4 regions of the Rhizobium sp. TRM95796 genome follow, and region 4 is predicted to be linked to each of the others. Evidence: predicted binding sites of a transcription regulator. Region 4 holds the regulator's gene; each other region holds the start of a gene.
The links. The regulator LexA, encoded in region 4, represses DNA repair genes until DNA is damaged. The targets are predictions, from matches to a motif close to TGTTCNNNNTGTGTTCNG.
Positions count from the first base shown of each region.

Region 1: a site for LexA is predicted at 1,677-1,694, ahead of OCK01_RS22685 (YifB family Mg chelatase-like AAA ATPase). Genes of this name have one in related genera too.
Region 2: a site for LexA is predicted at 2,116-2,133, ahead of OCK01_RS12035 (PA0069 family radical SAM protein). Genes of this name have one in related genera too.
Region 3: a site for LexA is predicted at 2,268-2,285, ahead of OCK01_RS09465 (putative DNA modification/repair radical SAM protein). Genes of this name have one in related genera too.

Region 1 covers NZ_JAOXHE010000012.1:132,082-136,292, forward strand. Annotated here, with positions in the region: gene OCK01_RS22675 (endonuclease/exonuclease/phosphatase family protein) at 1-566, shown strand, start outside; gene gshB (glutathione synthase) at 658-1,605, shown strand; gene OCK01_RS22685 (YifB family Mg chelatase-like AAA ATPase) at 1,775-3,307, shown strand; gene OCK01_RS22690 (VOC family protein) at 3,309-3,707, opposite strand; gene cysK (cysteine synthase A) at 3,782-4,211, opposite strand, start outside.
Region 2 covers NZ_JAOXHE010000005.1:135,002-139,212, reverse strand. Annotated here, with positions in the region: gene OCK01_RS12045 (methyl-accepting chemotaxis protein) at 1-1,412, opposite strand, end outside; gene OCK01_RS12040 (glycosyl transferase) at 1,541-2,071, opposite strand; gene OCK01_RS12035 (PA0069 family radical SAM protein) at 2,192-3,349, shown strand; gene OCK01_RS12030 (ribonuclease HII) at 3,515-4,159, shown strand; cobalamin riboswitch at 4,200-4,211, shown strand, end outside.
Region 3 covers NZ_JAOXHE010000004.1:145,325-149,535, reverse strand. Annotated here, with positions in the region: gene OCK01_RS09470 (UdgX family uracil-DNA binding protein) at 1-1,031, opposite strand, end outside; gene OCK01_RS09465 (putative DNA modification/repair radical SAM protein) at 1,031-2,266, opposite strand; gene OCK01_RS09460 (IlvD/Edd family dehydratase) at 2,367-4,148, opposite strand.
Region 4 covers NZ_JAOXHE010000001.1:137,243-141,453, reverse strand. Annotated here, with positions in the region: gene fcl (GDP-L-fucose synthase) at 1-127, opposite strand, end outside; gene gmd (GDP-mannose 4,6-dehydratase) at 133-1,206, opposite strand; gene lexA (transcriptional repressor LexA) at 1,465-2,187, opposite strand; gene OCK01_RS00720 (hypothetical protein) at 2,368-2,601, opposite strand; gene OCK01_RS00715 (VOC family protein) at 2,754-3,620, shown strand; gene kdsA (3-deoxy-8-phosphooctulonate synthase) at 3,624-4,211, shown strand, end outside.

The DNA of each region.
Region 1 (4,211 bases), on a different contig from region 4:
TCAAGGGCTTCCACGGCAACGGCCTCCTCTCGGCGGCGCCCATTCGCGAGCCGTTTATGATCCGTCTCTGGGGCGAGCGTCTCTGGCGCGGCGATAGGGACCAGCCGCGCATCGGCGAACGTTGCGCCGTGGGCGGGCTGATCGACACCATATCCGGCCCCTTCGTGGCCGTCTCCGTTCATCTCGAAAGCGCGACGACAGCCGCCTATCGCGAACGACAAACGGCTGATATGATCGACCGGCTGGAGCAAGCCTTTCCCGACCTGCCGATCCTGATCGGCGGCGATCTCAACACCGGCAACCATGCCGGCGGTGATTTCGAGGCGGAAGGCCTGTTTGCGATGAGTGCTGCGCGCGGCTTCAGCCGCCATGGCGGCCCGCTCGACCAGATGACGACGCGACCCAGCCTGATCACCCGCTGGCCTGAACGGGTCATGAAGCTCGACTGGTTTCTGGCGCGCGGGCTCGAGATGTCGGAGACAGTCATCACGCCGTCGCTCAATCCTAAGGGACGGCCTCTTTCGGACCACGATCCGATCACCACGCGCATTCTGGGCTTTCTCTGAGGCTCGTCTTTCCTCCCTGCCGGCGGGCTTGCCAAGCGCCCGGCCGGGTCCTACATCTGGCCGGCTTTGATCATCCGGGGAGCGCCTTTTCATGGCTAAAATCAAGAACGTCGCCGTGCAGATGGACCATGTGTCCTCCATCAATATCGCCGGCGACTCCACTTTCGCCATGAGCCTGGAAGCGCAGGCGCGCGGCTACAGGCTGTTCCACTACACCCCGAACCAATTGTCGATGCGCGACGGCAAGATCTACGCCACCGTCGAGCCGATGGAGCTGCGCGACGTCAAGGGCGACCATTTCACGCTCGGCGAACCCGAACGTGTCGATCTCTCGACCATGGATGTGGTGCTCTTGCGCCAGGATCCGCCCTTCGACATGGCCTATATCACCTCGACGCATCTGCTCGAGCGCATTCACCCCAAGACGCTGGTGGTCAATGATCCCGCCTGGGTGCGCAATTCGCCGGAAAAGATTTTCGTCACCGAATTCGCCGATCTGATGCCGCAGACGCTGATCACCCGCGACGTCAAGGAAATCGCCCGCTTCCGCGAGGAGATGGGAGACATCATCCTCAAGCCGCTTTACGGCAATGGCGGCGCCGGCGTATTCCACTCCTCGCGAGACGACCGCAACTTCACGTCGCTGCTGGAAATGTTCGGCCAGATGTTCCGCGAACCCTTCATCGCCCAGCAATATCTGCCGGCGGTGCGCAAGGGCGACAAGCGCATCATCCTGATCGACGGCGAGGCGGTGGGCGCGATCAACCGCGTGCCGGCCGAGACGGATTCGCGCTCCAACATGCATGTCGGCGGCCGCGCCGAGCATACCGAACTCACCGCGCGCGAACAGGAGATCTGCGCCCGCATCGGGCCTGCGCTCCGCGAACGCGGCTTCCTGCTGGTCGGCATCGACGTGATCGGCGACTATATGACCGAGATCAACGTCACCTCGCCCACCGGCATCCGCGAGGTCCAGAAGTTCGGCGGCGCCGATATTGCCGCGCTGTTCTGGGACGCGGTGGAAAAGAAGCGCGGCTGATTCACGATTTTGTTTTGTCGCTCAACCGGTTGCAACCTGATTGCAGCCGGTGGGTGAAAGTCGACTCTATTTGTTCTTGTTTTATTCTGATTTCCGTGATTGACTGCAACCCTATGCCGAGGAAGGGCGATCTTCGCCTTTCCGGCGAGCAAGCGGGGGCGCGGGCAATATGGTGGCGAGGGTCAGCACAGTCGCATTCCAGGGCATCGAAGGGGTGCCGGTCGATGTCCAGGTCATGGTGGGGCCGGGCAAGCATGTGATGCAGATTGTCGGCCTGCCTGACAAGGCGGTGGCCGAAAGCCGGGAACGGGTGCAGGCTGCGCTGCATGCTTCGGGCCTGGCGCTTCCGCAGAAGAAAGTCACCGTCAACCTCGCGCCTGCCGACCTTCCCAAAGAAGGCAGCCACTTCGATCTGCCCATCGCGCTGGCGATGATGGCGGCGCTGGGCGCAATCCCGGCGGATGCCCTGCAGGACTACCTGATCCTCGGCGAACTCAATCTCGACGGCACGATTGCGCCGGTGGCGGGCGCGCTGCCGGCGGCGATCGCCGCCAACGCCATGGGCAAGGGACTGATATGCCCGCAGGACAGTGGCCCCGAAGCCGCCTGGGCCGGCGCCGAGATCGACATTCTCGCGCCGCGCAGCTTGGTCGGCCTCGCCAATCATTTCCGCGGCACGCAAGTGCTGTCACGGCCGCAGCCGGCGGTTCGGGCGCTGCCGGCCAACAGTCCCGATCTCGCCGACATCAAGGGACAGGAAAGCGCCAAGCGGGCGCTCGAAGTGGCGGCGGCTGGCGGCCATAATCTTTTGTTCGTCGGACCTCCCGGTTCGGGCAAGTCGATGCTCGCCCAACGCCTGGCCTCGATCCTGCCGCCGCTCGATTCGGCGGAACTGTTGGAAGTGTCGATGATCCATTCGATCGCCGGACAGCTCGCGGGCGGAAAATTGTCGGATCGGCGTCCGTTTCGCGCGCCGCATCACTCGGCCACCATGGCGGCGCTGGTCGGCGGCGGGCTACGCGCCAAGCCCGGCGAAGCGTCGCTCGCCCATCACGGCGTGCTGTTTCTCGATGAGCTGCCGGAGTTTCACCCACAGACGCTGGACGCGCTGCGCCAACCGCTGGAAACCGGCGAATGCGTCATCGCCCGCGCCAATCATCACGTCAGTTACCCGGCTAAGTTTCAACTGATCGCTGCGATGAACCCCTGCCGCTGCGGCATGGCCGGCGAACCGGGCCATACTTGCGCGCGGGGGCCGCGCTGCATGAGCGATTATCAGTCGCGGCTATCAGGCCCGTTGCTCGACCGCATCGATATCCGGATCGACGTGCCGGCTGTCAGCGCCACGGATCTCATCCGGCCCCGGCCGGCGGAGGCGAGCGCGGTGGTGGCTGCCCGCGTCTCCCGCGCCCGCGACCTGCAGCGCGACCGTTTCCTGGCGGCCGGCCTGCCGGAGATTGGCAGCAACGCCCGCTGCGCCACCGCGCTGATCGAGGCGATCGCCGAACCTGATCCCGCCGGCCTGCAACTTCTCCGCGACGCCGCCGACAAGATGAAATTTTCGGCGCGCGGCTATCACCGCATTTTGAAAGTGGCGCGCACGCTCGCCGATCTCGACGAGGCTCCACGCGTGGGCCGCATTCATCTCGCCGAGGCGATTTCCTACCGGATTGCCGGGACTGCGCTTCAGAACGCGGCCTGATCTATTCCGGTCGATTGATGACCGCTTCGATGTGGTGGCCGTCGGGATCGATGACGAAGGCCGCGAAATAGTGGGGACCGTAATGCGGCCGAAGTCCCGGGCCGCCATTATCGATGCCGCCATGGGCGATGGCTTCGGCGTGAAACTGTTCCACGCTCACGCGGCTCGGGGCGGCGAGAGCGAGATGGAAACCTGGACCTGGAGGGCTCGCGTCATGCGGCCTGAGTTTCAGGGCCAGTTTGTCGCTGCCGCCGGGCAATCCGTAACCAACCGCCTGATCGTCCTCGCCGGGACGGATATCCTCCCAAACGCGGATATATCCGAGCGGCCTGAGAGCGGCGTCATAGAACCGCGCTGCTTTGAGAATGTCTGCGACGCCCAGCGAAATGTGATGAAGCATCGGCCTTGCTCTTAGAGCGGCAGTGGCATGAAATATCGAAGCCGCAAAAGCACGGCTCCGATGTCTACAAAAAATCAGCCGCCCAGGCCTTCGAACAGGGCCGTCGACAGATAGCGTTCGGCAAAGGAGGGAATGATCACGACGATGTTCTTTCCGGCGTTTTCTTCGCGCTGGCCGACCTTGATGGCTGCGGTCAATGCGGCGCCCGAGGAGATGCCGACCGGCACGCCTTCGAGACGGGCGACGAGGCGAGCCTGGGCGAAGGCGTCCTCGTTGCTGACCGTGACGACCTCGTCATAGACGGACTTGTCGAGGATGGCGGGCGCGAAGCCGGCGCCGATGCCCTGGATCTTGTGCGGGCCCGGATTGCCGCCGGAAAGCACCGGCGAATCGGCCGGCTCGACCGCGATCACCTGGACCGAGGGCTTGCGCGCCTTCAGCACCTGACCCGTGCCGGTGATCGTGCCGCCTGTGCCGATGCCGGAAACGAAAATGTCGATCTCG
Region 2 (4,211 bases), on a different contig from region 4:
GCGAAGCCCTTGCCGCTTTCGCCGGCGCGGGCCGCCTCGACGCCGGCGTTCAGCGCCAAGAGATTGGTCTGGAAGGCGATCTCGTCGATGACGCCGATGATCTTGGTGATTTCGCTCGAGGATTTTTCGATGCCGCTCATGGCGTCGATGGCGCGGGCGACGATCTGGTCTGAACTGTTGGCGTCGGAACTGACCGTCGAGACGCGATTGGCGGCCTCGCGCGCGCCTTCCGCCGTCTGGCGGACGGTGACCGACAATTCGTCGATCGCCGCGGACGTCTCTTCGAGATTGGCGGCCTGACGCTCGGTGCGGAGCGCAAGCTCGCCGGAGGCGCGACGGATCTCGTCCTTCGACGCCCCGATGTCCGAGCTCTTGCGATTGACCTTCGACATCGCCCCTTCGAGCTTGGACAAGGATCTGTTGAGGTTGAGCCTGAGCGAATCGTATTTGGCGCCGAGATCGCCGCAGCGGACCGTCAGATCGCCGGTCGCCAATTGCTCCATCGTGTCGCCGATCTCATAGATCACCCGCTGCAGCGCCTCGGCCTCCTGATGCTCGCGCTCGACATTGGCCTCACGTTCGGCGGCGAGTTCCTGCTGCTGGCGCGCCTCGCGCTCGGCGAGGTCGTGGCGCTCACGGATCTTGGTCTGCAGCGCCGCCGTCGCCTGCGCCATCATGCCGATTTCGTTGGAGAGGCCGGCGTGAGGCACGGAAATGGCGGTGTTTTCGTCAGCTACTTCGCCGAGGGCCTTTCGAACCTCTTCGAGGGGTTTGGTGATAGACCGCATGATGACATAGGCCAGCGCCGCGCCGAGCGCGAAAATTGCCAGCATGACGCCGACCGCCTTGGCGATCATGGCGTTCACCTGTGCGTCGAGATCGTCGACATAAAGACCGGTGACGACGACCAGCTTCCAGGGCTCGAAGGCGAGCGCATAGGCGCTCTTGCGGAAGAAGGCGTCCTTTGGCTCGCCGGGCTTGGACGCATCGAAATCGGTGCGCCCGCCGCCCGCCTGGCCCAGCTTCAGCAGTTCCTCTCGGTAGAGCTTGCCCTTGGGATCCGGCTTGCCGCGCAGATTCTTGCCGACCTTGTCCTTGTCGTAATGGAAGGCCATGTTGAGATCGTAGTCATAGGCGAAGAAATATCCGTCGGGCGAATATTTCATGCCGTTGACGATCTGATAGGCCTGGGCGCGGGCCTCTTCTTCCGTCAATTCCCCGGCGAGTTGGCGCTCGTGGAACTGCTTGAGAATGGAGACGGCGGACTCCGTCTCGGTCCGCAGCATTTCATAGCGTTCATGATAGACGGCGTCTGCGGCGGCGCGGATCTCGAAGGTCACCGCCACGGCGAACGCCGCCATCAGCGCGAAAACCAGCAGGTAGAGTTTATGCGCAATCTTCAGGTTGATCATCAGGCCCCCTCGGCGTCCCAAACCGCGCGGAAACAGGACGGTCTCCGGCGTTTGTCCCCAAATTTAGGGGATTACGCTTAAGCATCCCCTAACTTTAGCGCGCCGATCACCGAATTCCCGCGCGTCGCTCAACGCTCGGCCTTGGCCCGACCTTTCAGAACCGCGGCCGGAATCAACTCCGTCCGCAATCGGAGCCGCGGCGCATTCCGGGCGAACCGCGCCAAATCGACGCCCGCGTCCAGCGCGGCGAGCAAATCGCGCTTCTGCACCAGAAGACCGTATTCGAATGGCTTGCCTGGTTGCGCGATGCGCCGGAACCAGGGTTGACGATGGCGACGCGAGGCCGAAAACCGGGCCGCCTTTCCGCCGATCGCGGCATATTCCAGCACTTCCTCAACCCAACCATTTTGCGGCCGGGCGCCGGGTTCGAGGAAGAGCAACCACTCGCCTCGCGCGCGACGCACGGTGTCGGAAAGCGTCCAGCTCTGCAGATATTTGCAGCCCGCGGCGTCGGCGAGCCGGGCGGTGCCATCCTGCGACCCCCTGTCGAGCACGATGACTTCGCTGACGACGCCGTCGACCGCGCCCGAAACGAGCACGGAGAGGGTATAGGCGAGCTCTGGCTCGCTGTTCTCGCATTCCAACATCACCGTCAGCATGGCCTAGCTTTACCGAAAGCCGCGCGCGATTGCCAGCCGCATTTTGTTCTTGCATTGTTCTCCTTTTCACGATAGGAAAATTGTCATCAGGCGGTCAGCTGACCGCGCCGGAGAAGCCCAATGATCAATCTGTCCCTTTCGCGGCAGGCTGCCTTCCAGCCTGCCAACACGGCGGAGCTTGCCGATGGACTGCTCAAGGAAAGCGGTGTGAGGATCGACATCGACCGCCGTCGCGGCCGCGGCGCGGGCCTCAATCCGGCGGGCCGTTTCGAGTCGAAGGAGCGCGAGGCGCTGGACGACGGCTGGCAGACGCTCGAAAGCCTGGAGCCGTTCCGCACCGAGGTTCAGGTCGAGAAGCCGCGCAGCATCATCACGCGCAACGACAGCCCCGACGTGCCGTTCGACCGCTCGATCAATCCCTATCGGGGCTGCGAGCATGGCTGCGTCTATTGCTTCGCCCGGCCGAGCCACGACTATATGGGCCTGTCGGCGGGCCTTGATTTCGAGGCCAAACTCTTCGCCAAGCCGGATGCGGCGCGGCTTCTCGAACGGGAGCTGTCGAAGCCCGGCTACAAACCGAAGACGATCGCCATCGGCACCAATACCGACCCCTATCAGCCGATCGAAAAGGAATGGCGCATCATGCGGCAGATCCTCGAAGTCCTGTCGACGGCCAATCATCCGGTCTCGATCGTGACCAAGTCGGCCTTGGTGATGCGCGATATCGACCTGCTGTCGAAGATGGCCGAAAAGGGCTTGGCGAAAGTCGCGCTGTCGGTGACGACGCTCGATCGCAAGCTCGCCCGGCTGATGGAGCCGCGCGCCTCGACCCCGACGCGGCGACTGGAGGCGATCCGGGCCTTGACCGAAGCGGGCGTTCCCACAGCCGTGCTGGCCGCGCCGATGATCCCGGCGCTCAACGATCACGAACTCGAACGCATTCTCGACGCCGCGGCCGCCGCCGGGGCCAGGGAAGCCAATTACATCCTGCTGCGCCTGCCCTTCGAAGTCAGCCCGTTGTTTCGCGATTGGCTGCTGCGCAACTATCCGGATCGCTACCGGCACGTGATGAACCTGGTGCGCTCCATGCGCGGCGGAAAGGACTACGACGCCGAATTCGGCAAACGCATGAAGGGCGCCGGTCCCTATGCCTGGCAACTGCATCGGAGGTTCGAACTCGCCGCCAAGAAGCTCGATCTCAGGCGGCGCGGCATTCAGCTGAACACCGATCTCTTCGTGCCTCCGTCCGGCTATGGGGTGCAACTGAGCCTCCTCTAGTTCTCAGTATCGGATGCTGGGCCCGGCATGTCCCTGAAGCCGGACCCAGCGTCGACCAGCGCCCTCCGTCGAACCGCAACGACGGATGGCGCCCGCAAGCATCCCGGGCCGCCGCCCTCGATCCGGGACTTGCGGGGAATCGGCGGGATATGCCACAAACCCCGCATGACGCGTCCCGCCGATTCCCTACCTTTCTTGTTTGAAGACGTCGCCCCGACTTTCGCGATCGAGGAAGCGTTGATGCGCGACGGCTACGACCGCATCGTCGGCCTCGACGAGGTCGGCCGCGGACCGCTCGCGGGACCCGTGGTCGCTTGCGCGGTTGTGCTCGACCGCGCCCGTATTCCGACCGGCCTGAACGACTCCAAACAACTCTCGCTCTCCGAACGCGAGAGGCTCTATGCGGAGATCCTGGGAAGCGCCGAGGTCGCCATCGCCTCGGTCAGCGCCTTGGGAATCGACCGGACGGACATTCGCAAGGCGAGCCTCGAAGCCATGCGGCGGGCGACCCTTTCTCTGTACAGGCGGCCCGATTTCGCAGTCATCGACGGCCGCGACGTTCCCCCCGGCCTGCCCTGCCCCGGCAAGGCCTTCGTCAAGGGCGATTCCCGCTCGGTCTCGATCGCCGCGGCGTCGATCGTCGCCAAAGTCACCCGCGACCGGATGATGGAGGCGGCGGCGCATTCTCATCCGGGCTACGGCTTCGAGAAGCATGCGGGCTACGCCACCGTCGTGCACCGCCGCGCCATCATCGAACTCGGCCCCTGCCCCCTCCACCGCATGAGCTTTCGCCCGCTGCGGAAGGACTAGTTCTTGTCGCGGGATGGATTGCCGCGGGGACACTATTTCAGCTACATCATTA
Region 3 (4,211 bases), on a different contig from region 4:
GGGCCCACAAAGGGACGCCCGGCGAGATCTTCCTGATCGCCCGGCTGCTCGCCGATGAACATCAACGGGTTCTTCGTTTCGCCTTCGCCGAATACGGTCTGAGTGGCGTTGCAATAAAGCCCGCAACGTGTGCAATGACGCGCCTGCGACTTCGCTTCCTCCAGAGTGTCGGGAACCTTTTCCCTGTCGGGCATGTCGACTTGTCCCACGCGGCTCAAAATGCGCTCGGCGCGCGGCGACGGCAGCGTCGGCATGGCCGCGCGCATTTCCTGCACCTGCCGTTCGGCGCCGGCGATGAGTTCGGGAATGAGCCGGGCTTCCGGAAGGTTCTTCCAGTATTTGACCGGCATTTCGCTCTTCATCGCCTTCACCTTCAGGCGGGCGGGATTGAAGATGTTGCGATAATAGGTGCGCCAGAGATCGTCGGCTGCGTCGTCAGGCATATCGGGCCGGCCCTCGCAGGGCGAGATGGACAAGGCGCCATCGAGAAACAGAGCCGCGGCGCCGGGCGTCACGATCATCCAGTCCATATCGGCGAAGCGGCGTGCGAAGAAGGGCGCGGTGCGCTCCAGAATGAAATGGTCGGGCTCGAACCAGGCGACGAAGCGCCGTCGGTCTCCCTCCCCTCCGACTTCGCGGAAGCGGACGAAAGCCTTCATCTTGTGGCTGTCGCGCCGGACGGATTTCTCCATCGCCATGAGCGCCGCGACATCGCGGTCGGACCGATCCTGCAGGATGCTGCGATCCGCCTGCAGCCGAAACAGCAGGCGGTAAGGCAGGCTGAAACGCTCCGGACCGGAATGGCAGAGCGCGGCCTCGGCGAGCGGCAGGAAAGCCGCGGGAATGCGCGGCTCCTGAATAGGCGTGTATCTCGCCTCATCCGCCATATCGAAGCCGCCGAAGAGATCGCCGCCCTCGCCTTCCACGCGCCAGGACACGACCTCGGGTGGCGCGCCCTTCAGCAACAGCGTGCGCGCTTCGCTCCGCCAGGCCTCGGCAAAGCCCAGTTTCGGCAGGATGACGGAAACCATCAGAACAGCGACAATTGTTGCGGCGCCGGCTGGAATCGCGCCTTGAGGCCCTCGGAATCGGTGAGCCCACGCGGGTTCCAGTCGACACAGGAGATGAAGGGCCGGGCCTTGCTCATCACCGCGCCGAGCCGCACGAGGTCGTCATAGCGCAGCGACTTGACCCGCCGCGACGTGAGGATGCGTCCGACGGATTTGGAGCCGAAGCCGGGCACGCGCAGCAGCGTCTCCTTGCCCGCCTTGTTGACGTCGACGGGAAAGGCGCCGCGATTGGCGAGCGCCCAGGCGAGCTTGGGATCGAGGCCGAGATCCAGCATGCCGCCCGGCTGCGCCGACATGATCTCGCGGGCGGAGAAGCCGTAGAAACGAGTCAGCCAATCGGCCTGGTAAAGCCGGTGCTCGCGGATCAGCGGCGGCTTTATCAGGGGCAGCGCGGACGACGAATCCGGAATCGGGCTGAAGGCGGAATAATAGACGCGGCGCAGCTGGTAGCCGGAATAAAGGCTTTCGCTGCGCACGAGAATATCCTCGTCCGTGCTGGCGTCGGCGCCGATGATCATCTGCGTGCTCTGGCCAGCCGGCGTGAAGCGCTTCTTCTTCTTGGTGATCGGGCTGGGTTCGGAATGTTCGTCGATCTTGAGCCGAAGATCGGCCATGGATTTGCGAATCGACACCGGGCTCTTCTGCGGCGCATAGCGCGTCACGGACTGGTCCTGCGGCAATTCGATATTGATCGACAGGCGGTCGGCGAAGAGCCCCGCCTCCTCCACCAAAGCGGGGGCGGCGTCCGGAATGGTCTTGAGGTGGATATAGCCGCGGAAATTGTGAACCTGACGCAGGTCGCGTGCGATGCGCACCATATCCGCCATCGTGTCGTCGGGCGATTTGATGATGCCGGAGGACAGGAACAGGCCCTCGATATAATTGCGGCGATAGAATTCGATCGTCAGCCAGACCACTTCGTCGGGCGTGAACCGCGCCCGCTGCACATTCGACGACGCCCGGTTGATGCAATAGGCGCAATCATAGATGCAGAAATTGGTCATCAGGATCTTGAGCAGCGAGATACAGCGTCCATCCGGCGCATAAGCGTGGCATATACCCATGCTTTCGGTGGAGCCGAGCCCCTTGCCATCAGCCGAATTGCGCTTGGTCGTTCCGGAGGAGGCGCAGGAGGCGTCATATTTCGCGGCGTCCGAGAGGATCGCCAGCTTGTCCCGAATCTTGAGCTGAACCATGCGTTCACTTTATGTTCTAAAGACCTAAAATGCAAGCCGTGTCGAAAGCCTGCGTTTTTCTACGCAGGCTTCGATAAGCCGGATCGGCGAAAACGATGGATCAGTGATTGTGCCGGGGCGGCGTCTTGGCGATCTGGCGGAAGTCCGCCGCGCCGTCGATCACCGCGCCGTCGGACAATTGAGTCACGGTTTGGCGGTAGAGCCGCTGCCAGGGAGTTGCGTCCGGGGGAACTTTTGGAATGCCGTCCTGCTTGCGTTTGGCGATCTCGGCCTCATCCACCAGCATGTCGCAGAGACCCTGATTGAAGTCGATGCGGATGACGTCGCCGGTGCGCACCCAGGCGAGCCCACCGCCGGCGGCGCTTTCGGGCGAGGCGTTGAGGATCGAGGGACTGTCGGCGGTGCCGGACTGGCGCCCGTCGCCGATGGTCGGCAGGCTCTTGATTCCGCGCTTGAGGATATGATCCGGCGGCTGCATGTTGACCACCTCCGCCGATCCCGGCCAGCCCAGGGGACCCGCGCCGCGGATCACGAGAATCGTGCGCTCGTCGATATCGAGAGCGGGATCGTTGATCCGGGCGTGATAATCTTCGGAGCCGTCGAACACCACGGCCTTGCCCTCGAACACGCCTTCGCGGCCCGGCTCGGAGAGATAGCGGCTGCGGAAATCCTCCGACACCACGCTCATTTTCATGATGGCGAAATCGAACAGATTGCCCTTGAGCACCAGGAAGCCGGCGCGGTCCTTGAGCGGCGCGGCAAATGGCTTGATCACCTCGCGGTCTACGGCTTCGCGTCCCTCCAGATTCTCAGCCATGGCCTTGCCGGTGATGGTGCGACAGTCGCCGGCCAGCTTGCCGGCCTGCATCAGCTCCCACATGATCGCCGGCGTACCGCCGGCGCGGTGATAGCGCTCGCCGAGATAGGCGCCCGCCGGCTGGACATTGGCGAGCAGCGGGATGTCGAAACCGTGAACCTGCCAGTCCTCGGGATGGAGTTCGACGCCGGCATGCTTGGCCATGGCGGCGAGATGCGGCTGGGCGTTGGTCGAGCCTCCGATGGCGGAATTGACCTTGATCGCGTTCAGGAAGGCGTCGCGCGTCAGGATGTCGGACGGCTTGAGGTCCTCCCAGACGATCTCGACGGCGCGCCGGCCGGTGCGATAGGCCATCTGGCCGCGCTCGCGATAGGCGGCGGGGATCGCGCCGCAACCTGTCAGCGACAGGCCGAGCGCTTCGGCGAGCGCATTCATGGTCGAGGCCGTGCCCATCGTGTTGCAATGGCCGATCGACGGGGCGGAATCGAGCGCGGCCTGCAGGAATTCCTCACGATCGATTTCGCCGGCTGCGTATTTGCGCCGCATGCGCCAGATCACCGTGCCGGAGCCCGCTAATTCCCCCTCATGCCAGCCATCGAGCATCGGCCCGCCCGAGAGCACGATGGCGGGAATATCGACCGTGGAGGCCGCCATGATCGCCGAGGGCGTCGTCTTATCGCAGCCGGTCGTCAGCACGACCCCGTCGAGCGGATAGCCGTAGAGCACTTCGACCAGGCCGAGATAAGCGAGGTTGCGGTCGAGCGCCGCCGTCGGGCGCTTGCAGTTTTCGAAGATCGGATGGGTCGGAAATTCAATCGGAATGCCGCCGGCGTCCCGGATGCCGTCGCGCACCCGTTTGGCGAGATCGACATGGTGGCGATTGCAGGGGGTGAGATCGCTGCCTGACTGCGCGATGCCGATGATCGGCTTGCCGGAGCGCAATTCCTCGGGCGTCACGCCGTAATTCATGAAACGCTCGAGATAGAGCGCGGTCATGTCGATATGGTCGGGATTGTCGAACCAGTCCTGCGACCGCAGACGACGTCTCTCGTGTTGACCGGACATGGCGCTCCTCCTTCATGCTGGCTGCGCTAGCTCTATCGCTGGCGCAGGCGCCAAACAAGGGCG
Region 4 (4,211 bases):
GATCGGCGTCCGCGCGAGAGGCGGTGACAACCTCCGCGCCTTCCGACGCCAACCTTCTTACGATGGCGGAACCCACCATGCCGCGATGGCCGGCCACCCAGACCTTTTTCCCGCTGAGCGAATACATCGGCCTCACGCTTCCTTCATCACGGTGGCGGTCTGCATGACCTTGAGGTCTTCATTGACCATTTCGCGGCAGAGTTCGCGCACCGGCGTCTCATGTCTCCAGCCGAGCTTGGTCTGCGCCTTGGTCGGATCGCCGATCAGGAGCTCGACTTCGGTCGGGCGGAAATAGCGCGGATCGATCTCGACCACGACCTTGCCGGTCAGCGTGTCGTAACCCTTCTCGTCGACGCCTTCGCCCTTCCATTCCAGATGAATGCCGACATCCTCGAAGGCCCAGGTGATGAACTGGCGGACTTCGGTGGTCTCGCCGGTGGCGAGCACGTAATCGTCTGCCTCTTCCTGCTGCAGCATCATCCACATGCCGCGGACATATTCGCGGGCATGGCCCCAGTCGCGCTTGGCGTCGATATTGCCGACATAGAGCTTTTCCTGCTTGCCGAGCCGGATGGCGGCGGCGGCGCGGGTGATCTTGCGGGTGACGAAGGTTTCGCCGCGCAGCGGGCTCTCATGGTTGAACAGGATGCCGTTGGAGGCGTGCATGCCATAGGCTTCGCGGTAGTTGACCACGATCCAGTAGGAGTAGAGTTTCGCGGCTGCGTAAGGCGAGCGCGGATAGAAAGGCGTCGTTTCGCGCTGCGGCACTTCCTGCACGAGACCGTAGAGTTCGGAGGTCGAAGCCTGGTAGAAGCGTGTCTTCTTCTCCATGCCGAGAATACGAATGGCTTCCAGCAGGCGCAACGTGCCGATGCCGTCCGCATTGGCGGTGTATTCCGGCGTCTCGAAGGACACGCGCACATGGCTCTGGGCGGCGAGATTGTAAATCTCGTCCGGCTGGGCTTCCTGGACGATGCGGATCAGGTTGGTCGAGTCCGTCATATCGCCGTAATGCAGGATGAAGCGCTGGTCGGCCTCATGCGGATCCTGATAGATGTTCTCGATGCGGCTCGTATTGAAGGAGGAGGAGCGGCGCTTGATGCCGTGGACAATGTAGCCCTTGCTCAGCAGGAGTTCCGCGAGATAGGCTCCGTCCTGGCCGGTGATGCCGGTTACCAGCGCTACCTTCTTCTTGTTGTCGCTCAATGCAGTCTCCCAGAAACAGTGTGATGGCGCAGATGCGCCGCCAGAGCCGCTAAGCAGGGATTCTGGCGGTAAAATGTCAAGCACGACGACTGCTGAAATTCGTCGACAAGAACATTCGTCAGGCGGCCCCATTTAACAAAAAAGAGGCCGTACGACGCTTTGCATATTCAAATGCGCGAGAAACTGCAACGGTTCCGAAAGAAGTCGAGCCGCTATGGATAACAACCGAAAAAACGACGCCGGCCGTCTCCGGCTCTCTCAGTGATAGCGACGAATGAGGCCGACCAGTTTACCCTGCACCTTCACTCTGTCGGGGCCAAAAATGCGTGTTTCATAGGCTGGATTGGCCGCCTCGAGGGCAATGGACGCTCCCTTGCGGCGAAAGCGCTTGAGCGTAGCTTCCTCGTCGTCGACCAGAGCGACGACGATATCGCCGGGACTTGCGGTCGAGCCATTGCGGATGATGACCGTGTCGCCGTCGAGAATGCCGGCCTCGATCATCGAGTCGCCTCGAACCTCGAGCGCATAATGTTCGCCAGCGCCCAGCATCGACATCGGCACCGCGATGTCGTGCGTGATGTTCTGTATCGCGGAGATCGGCACGCCCGCTGCAATCCGACCCATCACGGGCACGGTTACGCTTGAGCCCGTCTCGTCATTGGCCGCCGCTTTCGGCGCTGTCTGCGGCTGCTGCTTTCCGAGAGAGCCCTCGATCACGCTCGGGGAGAAACCTCGCGCCGCCGGCGGCCTGAGGCTCGGCGAATAGGCCTCCGGAAGTTTGATGACTTCCAGCGCTCGCGCCCGGTTTGGAAGTCTCCGGATGAAACCTCGTTCCTCGAGCGCGGTGATCAATCGATGAATGCCGGATTTCGAGGCGAGATCCAGCGCATCCTTCATTTCGTCGAAGGACGGGGGCACACCCGATTCCTTCATGCGCTCATGAATGAACAGCAGTAATTCCTGTTGTTTTCTGGTCAGCATCGGCGCGCCCCCGGGAATCGCACAAGAAACAAATCTGGAACAGACGGTATCTGTTCTTTTTATGTTCTGCAAGCGTTTTCCCGGATGCTGGGTGCGGGGTTCCCCGGGTTAAGCCGGGCCCGAGCGAATACCGCCCGGGACGACCTCCGACGCATGGCGCGCCGAAGGCCGATGGGATTTCTACTGGGCGGTGGTGTCGGTCTGGCAGTTGGTGCCGGAAGTCGCGGCGTCGTCGCGGCAGTTTTGCGATGTGCTGGTGGGGTCGTTGTTGTCGCCGGCGCCGCTTTTTCCAGCTTGGCCGCTCTGAGCGCCGGAATTTGCCCCGCCATTGTTGTTGTCCTGCGCCAGGCTGACGCCTGAAAGGCTGGCGAGCGCGAGCGCGGAAGCGAGCGAGAGGTTGACGAGTCTTTTCATCGGGTGTCTCCTTGGGAATGTCCGCTCTTCGGCGGCATATTCGTAACCGCGTCGACGCCGATTCGTTTCCGGTGCGACATAAGAAAACGTCTCGCGGCTTGTCTTCCGTCGCCGACCCGTGCGAGAGGCGCGGCAACAGAAAGGCATCGCCCATGCGCCCGCTCGATCACCTCGTGCTGCCCGTCGCCGATTTGATCACGGCGAGGCAGCGTCTTTCCGCGCTCGGCTTCACGGTCGCTCCAGACGGACTGCATCCGTTCGGCACCGGCAATTGCTGCGTCTATTTCGCCGATCAGACGTTTTTGGAGCCGCTCGCGATCATCGACCGAGATGGCTATGAAAACGCCGCCGCAGCCGGCAACCGCTTCGTTCTCGGCGATCGCACCTTTCGGGACGCGCGCGGCGCCGAGGGCTTTTCGGCGGTCGTCTATGGAACAGCGGACGCCGCTTCGGACCACGTCGCCTTCGCGGAGAACGGGTGTTCGGCCGGAAAGATGCTGGATTTTTCGCGGTCGATGGTGTTGCCGGATGGAAGCAGCGGGGTGGCAGGTTTTCGCTTGGCCTTCGCCGGGGCCGATCCCGCCGGCGGCGTCTTCGCCTTCACCTGCCAGCGCATCAACGTTCCCCCGAACGGTCGGACGACGCTGACCGACCATGACAACGGCGTACTCGGCATCCGCGAGGCGGTCTTCGTGCATCGGCATCCGCACGACGTCTCGTCATTTCTCCGGGTGGTGACATGTGGCGACGCGACCGTCTCGGCGAGCGGCGATGGCCTGTCTTTCGCGAGCGCGCGACTGACCGTCTTGACGCCGGCGGCATTTGTGGACACCTATGGCCTCGAATTGCATGAGGATGCCGGCTTGACGGGTGGTCTCATCATGTTCTCGGTGGCATCGATGGTCGAACTCGACACGATATTGACGCGTGCGGGCATCGGCTATTTCAGGCGCGGACCCCTGCGGCTCGTACCGCCCTTGGCGGGGCAGGGCGTCGCGTTCGCATTTTCGGAGGTATGACTCATGACCGCTAACAACAGCACCGTGACGGTGGGCGAAGGCTCCCGCAAGGTCTCGTTTTCCAATTCCGGCCGACTGTCGATCATCGCTGGTCCCTGCCAAATGGAAAGCCGCGACCACGCCTTCATGATCGCCGGCAAACTCGTCGAACTCGCCGATGCGCTCGGCATCGGCCTGGTGTACAAATCCTCCTTCGACAAGGCCAATCGCACCTCGCTGACCGGCAAGCGCGGCATCGGGCTGGAAAAGGCCATGGAAGTCTTCGCAGATCTCAAGGCCGAATACGGCTTTCCGGTGCTGACCGACATCCATACGGAAGAGCAGTGCGCGCTCGTGTCGCCCACGGTCGACATCCTGCAGATCCCGGCTTTCCTCTGCCGCCAGACGGACCTGCTCGTGGCCGCCGCCAAGACCGGCCGGGCGATCAACGTCAAGAAGGGGCAGTTTCTCGCGCCTTGGGACATGAAGAACGTGCTGGCCAAGATCAACGGCAGCGGCAATCCCAATGCGCTGCTCTGCGAACGCGGCGCTTCTTTCGGCTACAACACGCTGGTCTCCGACATGCGCTCGCTGCCGATCATGGCCGCCATG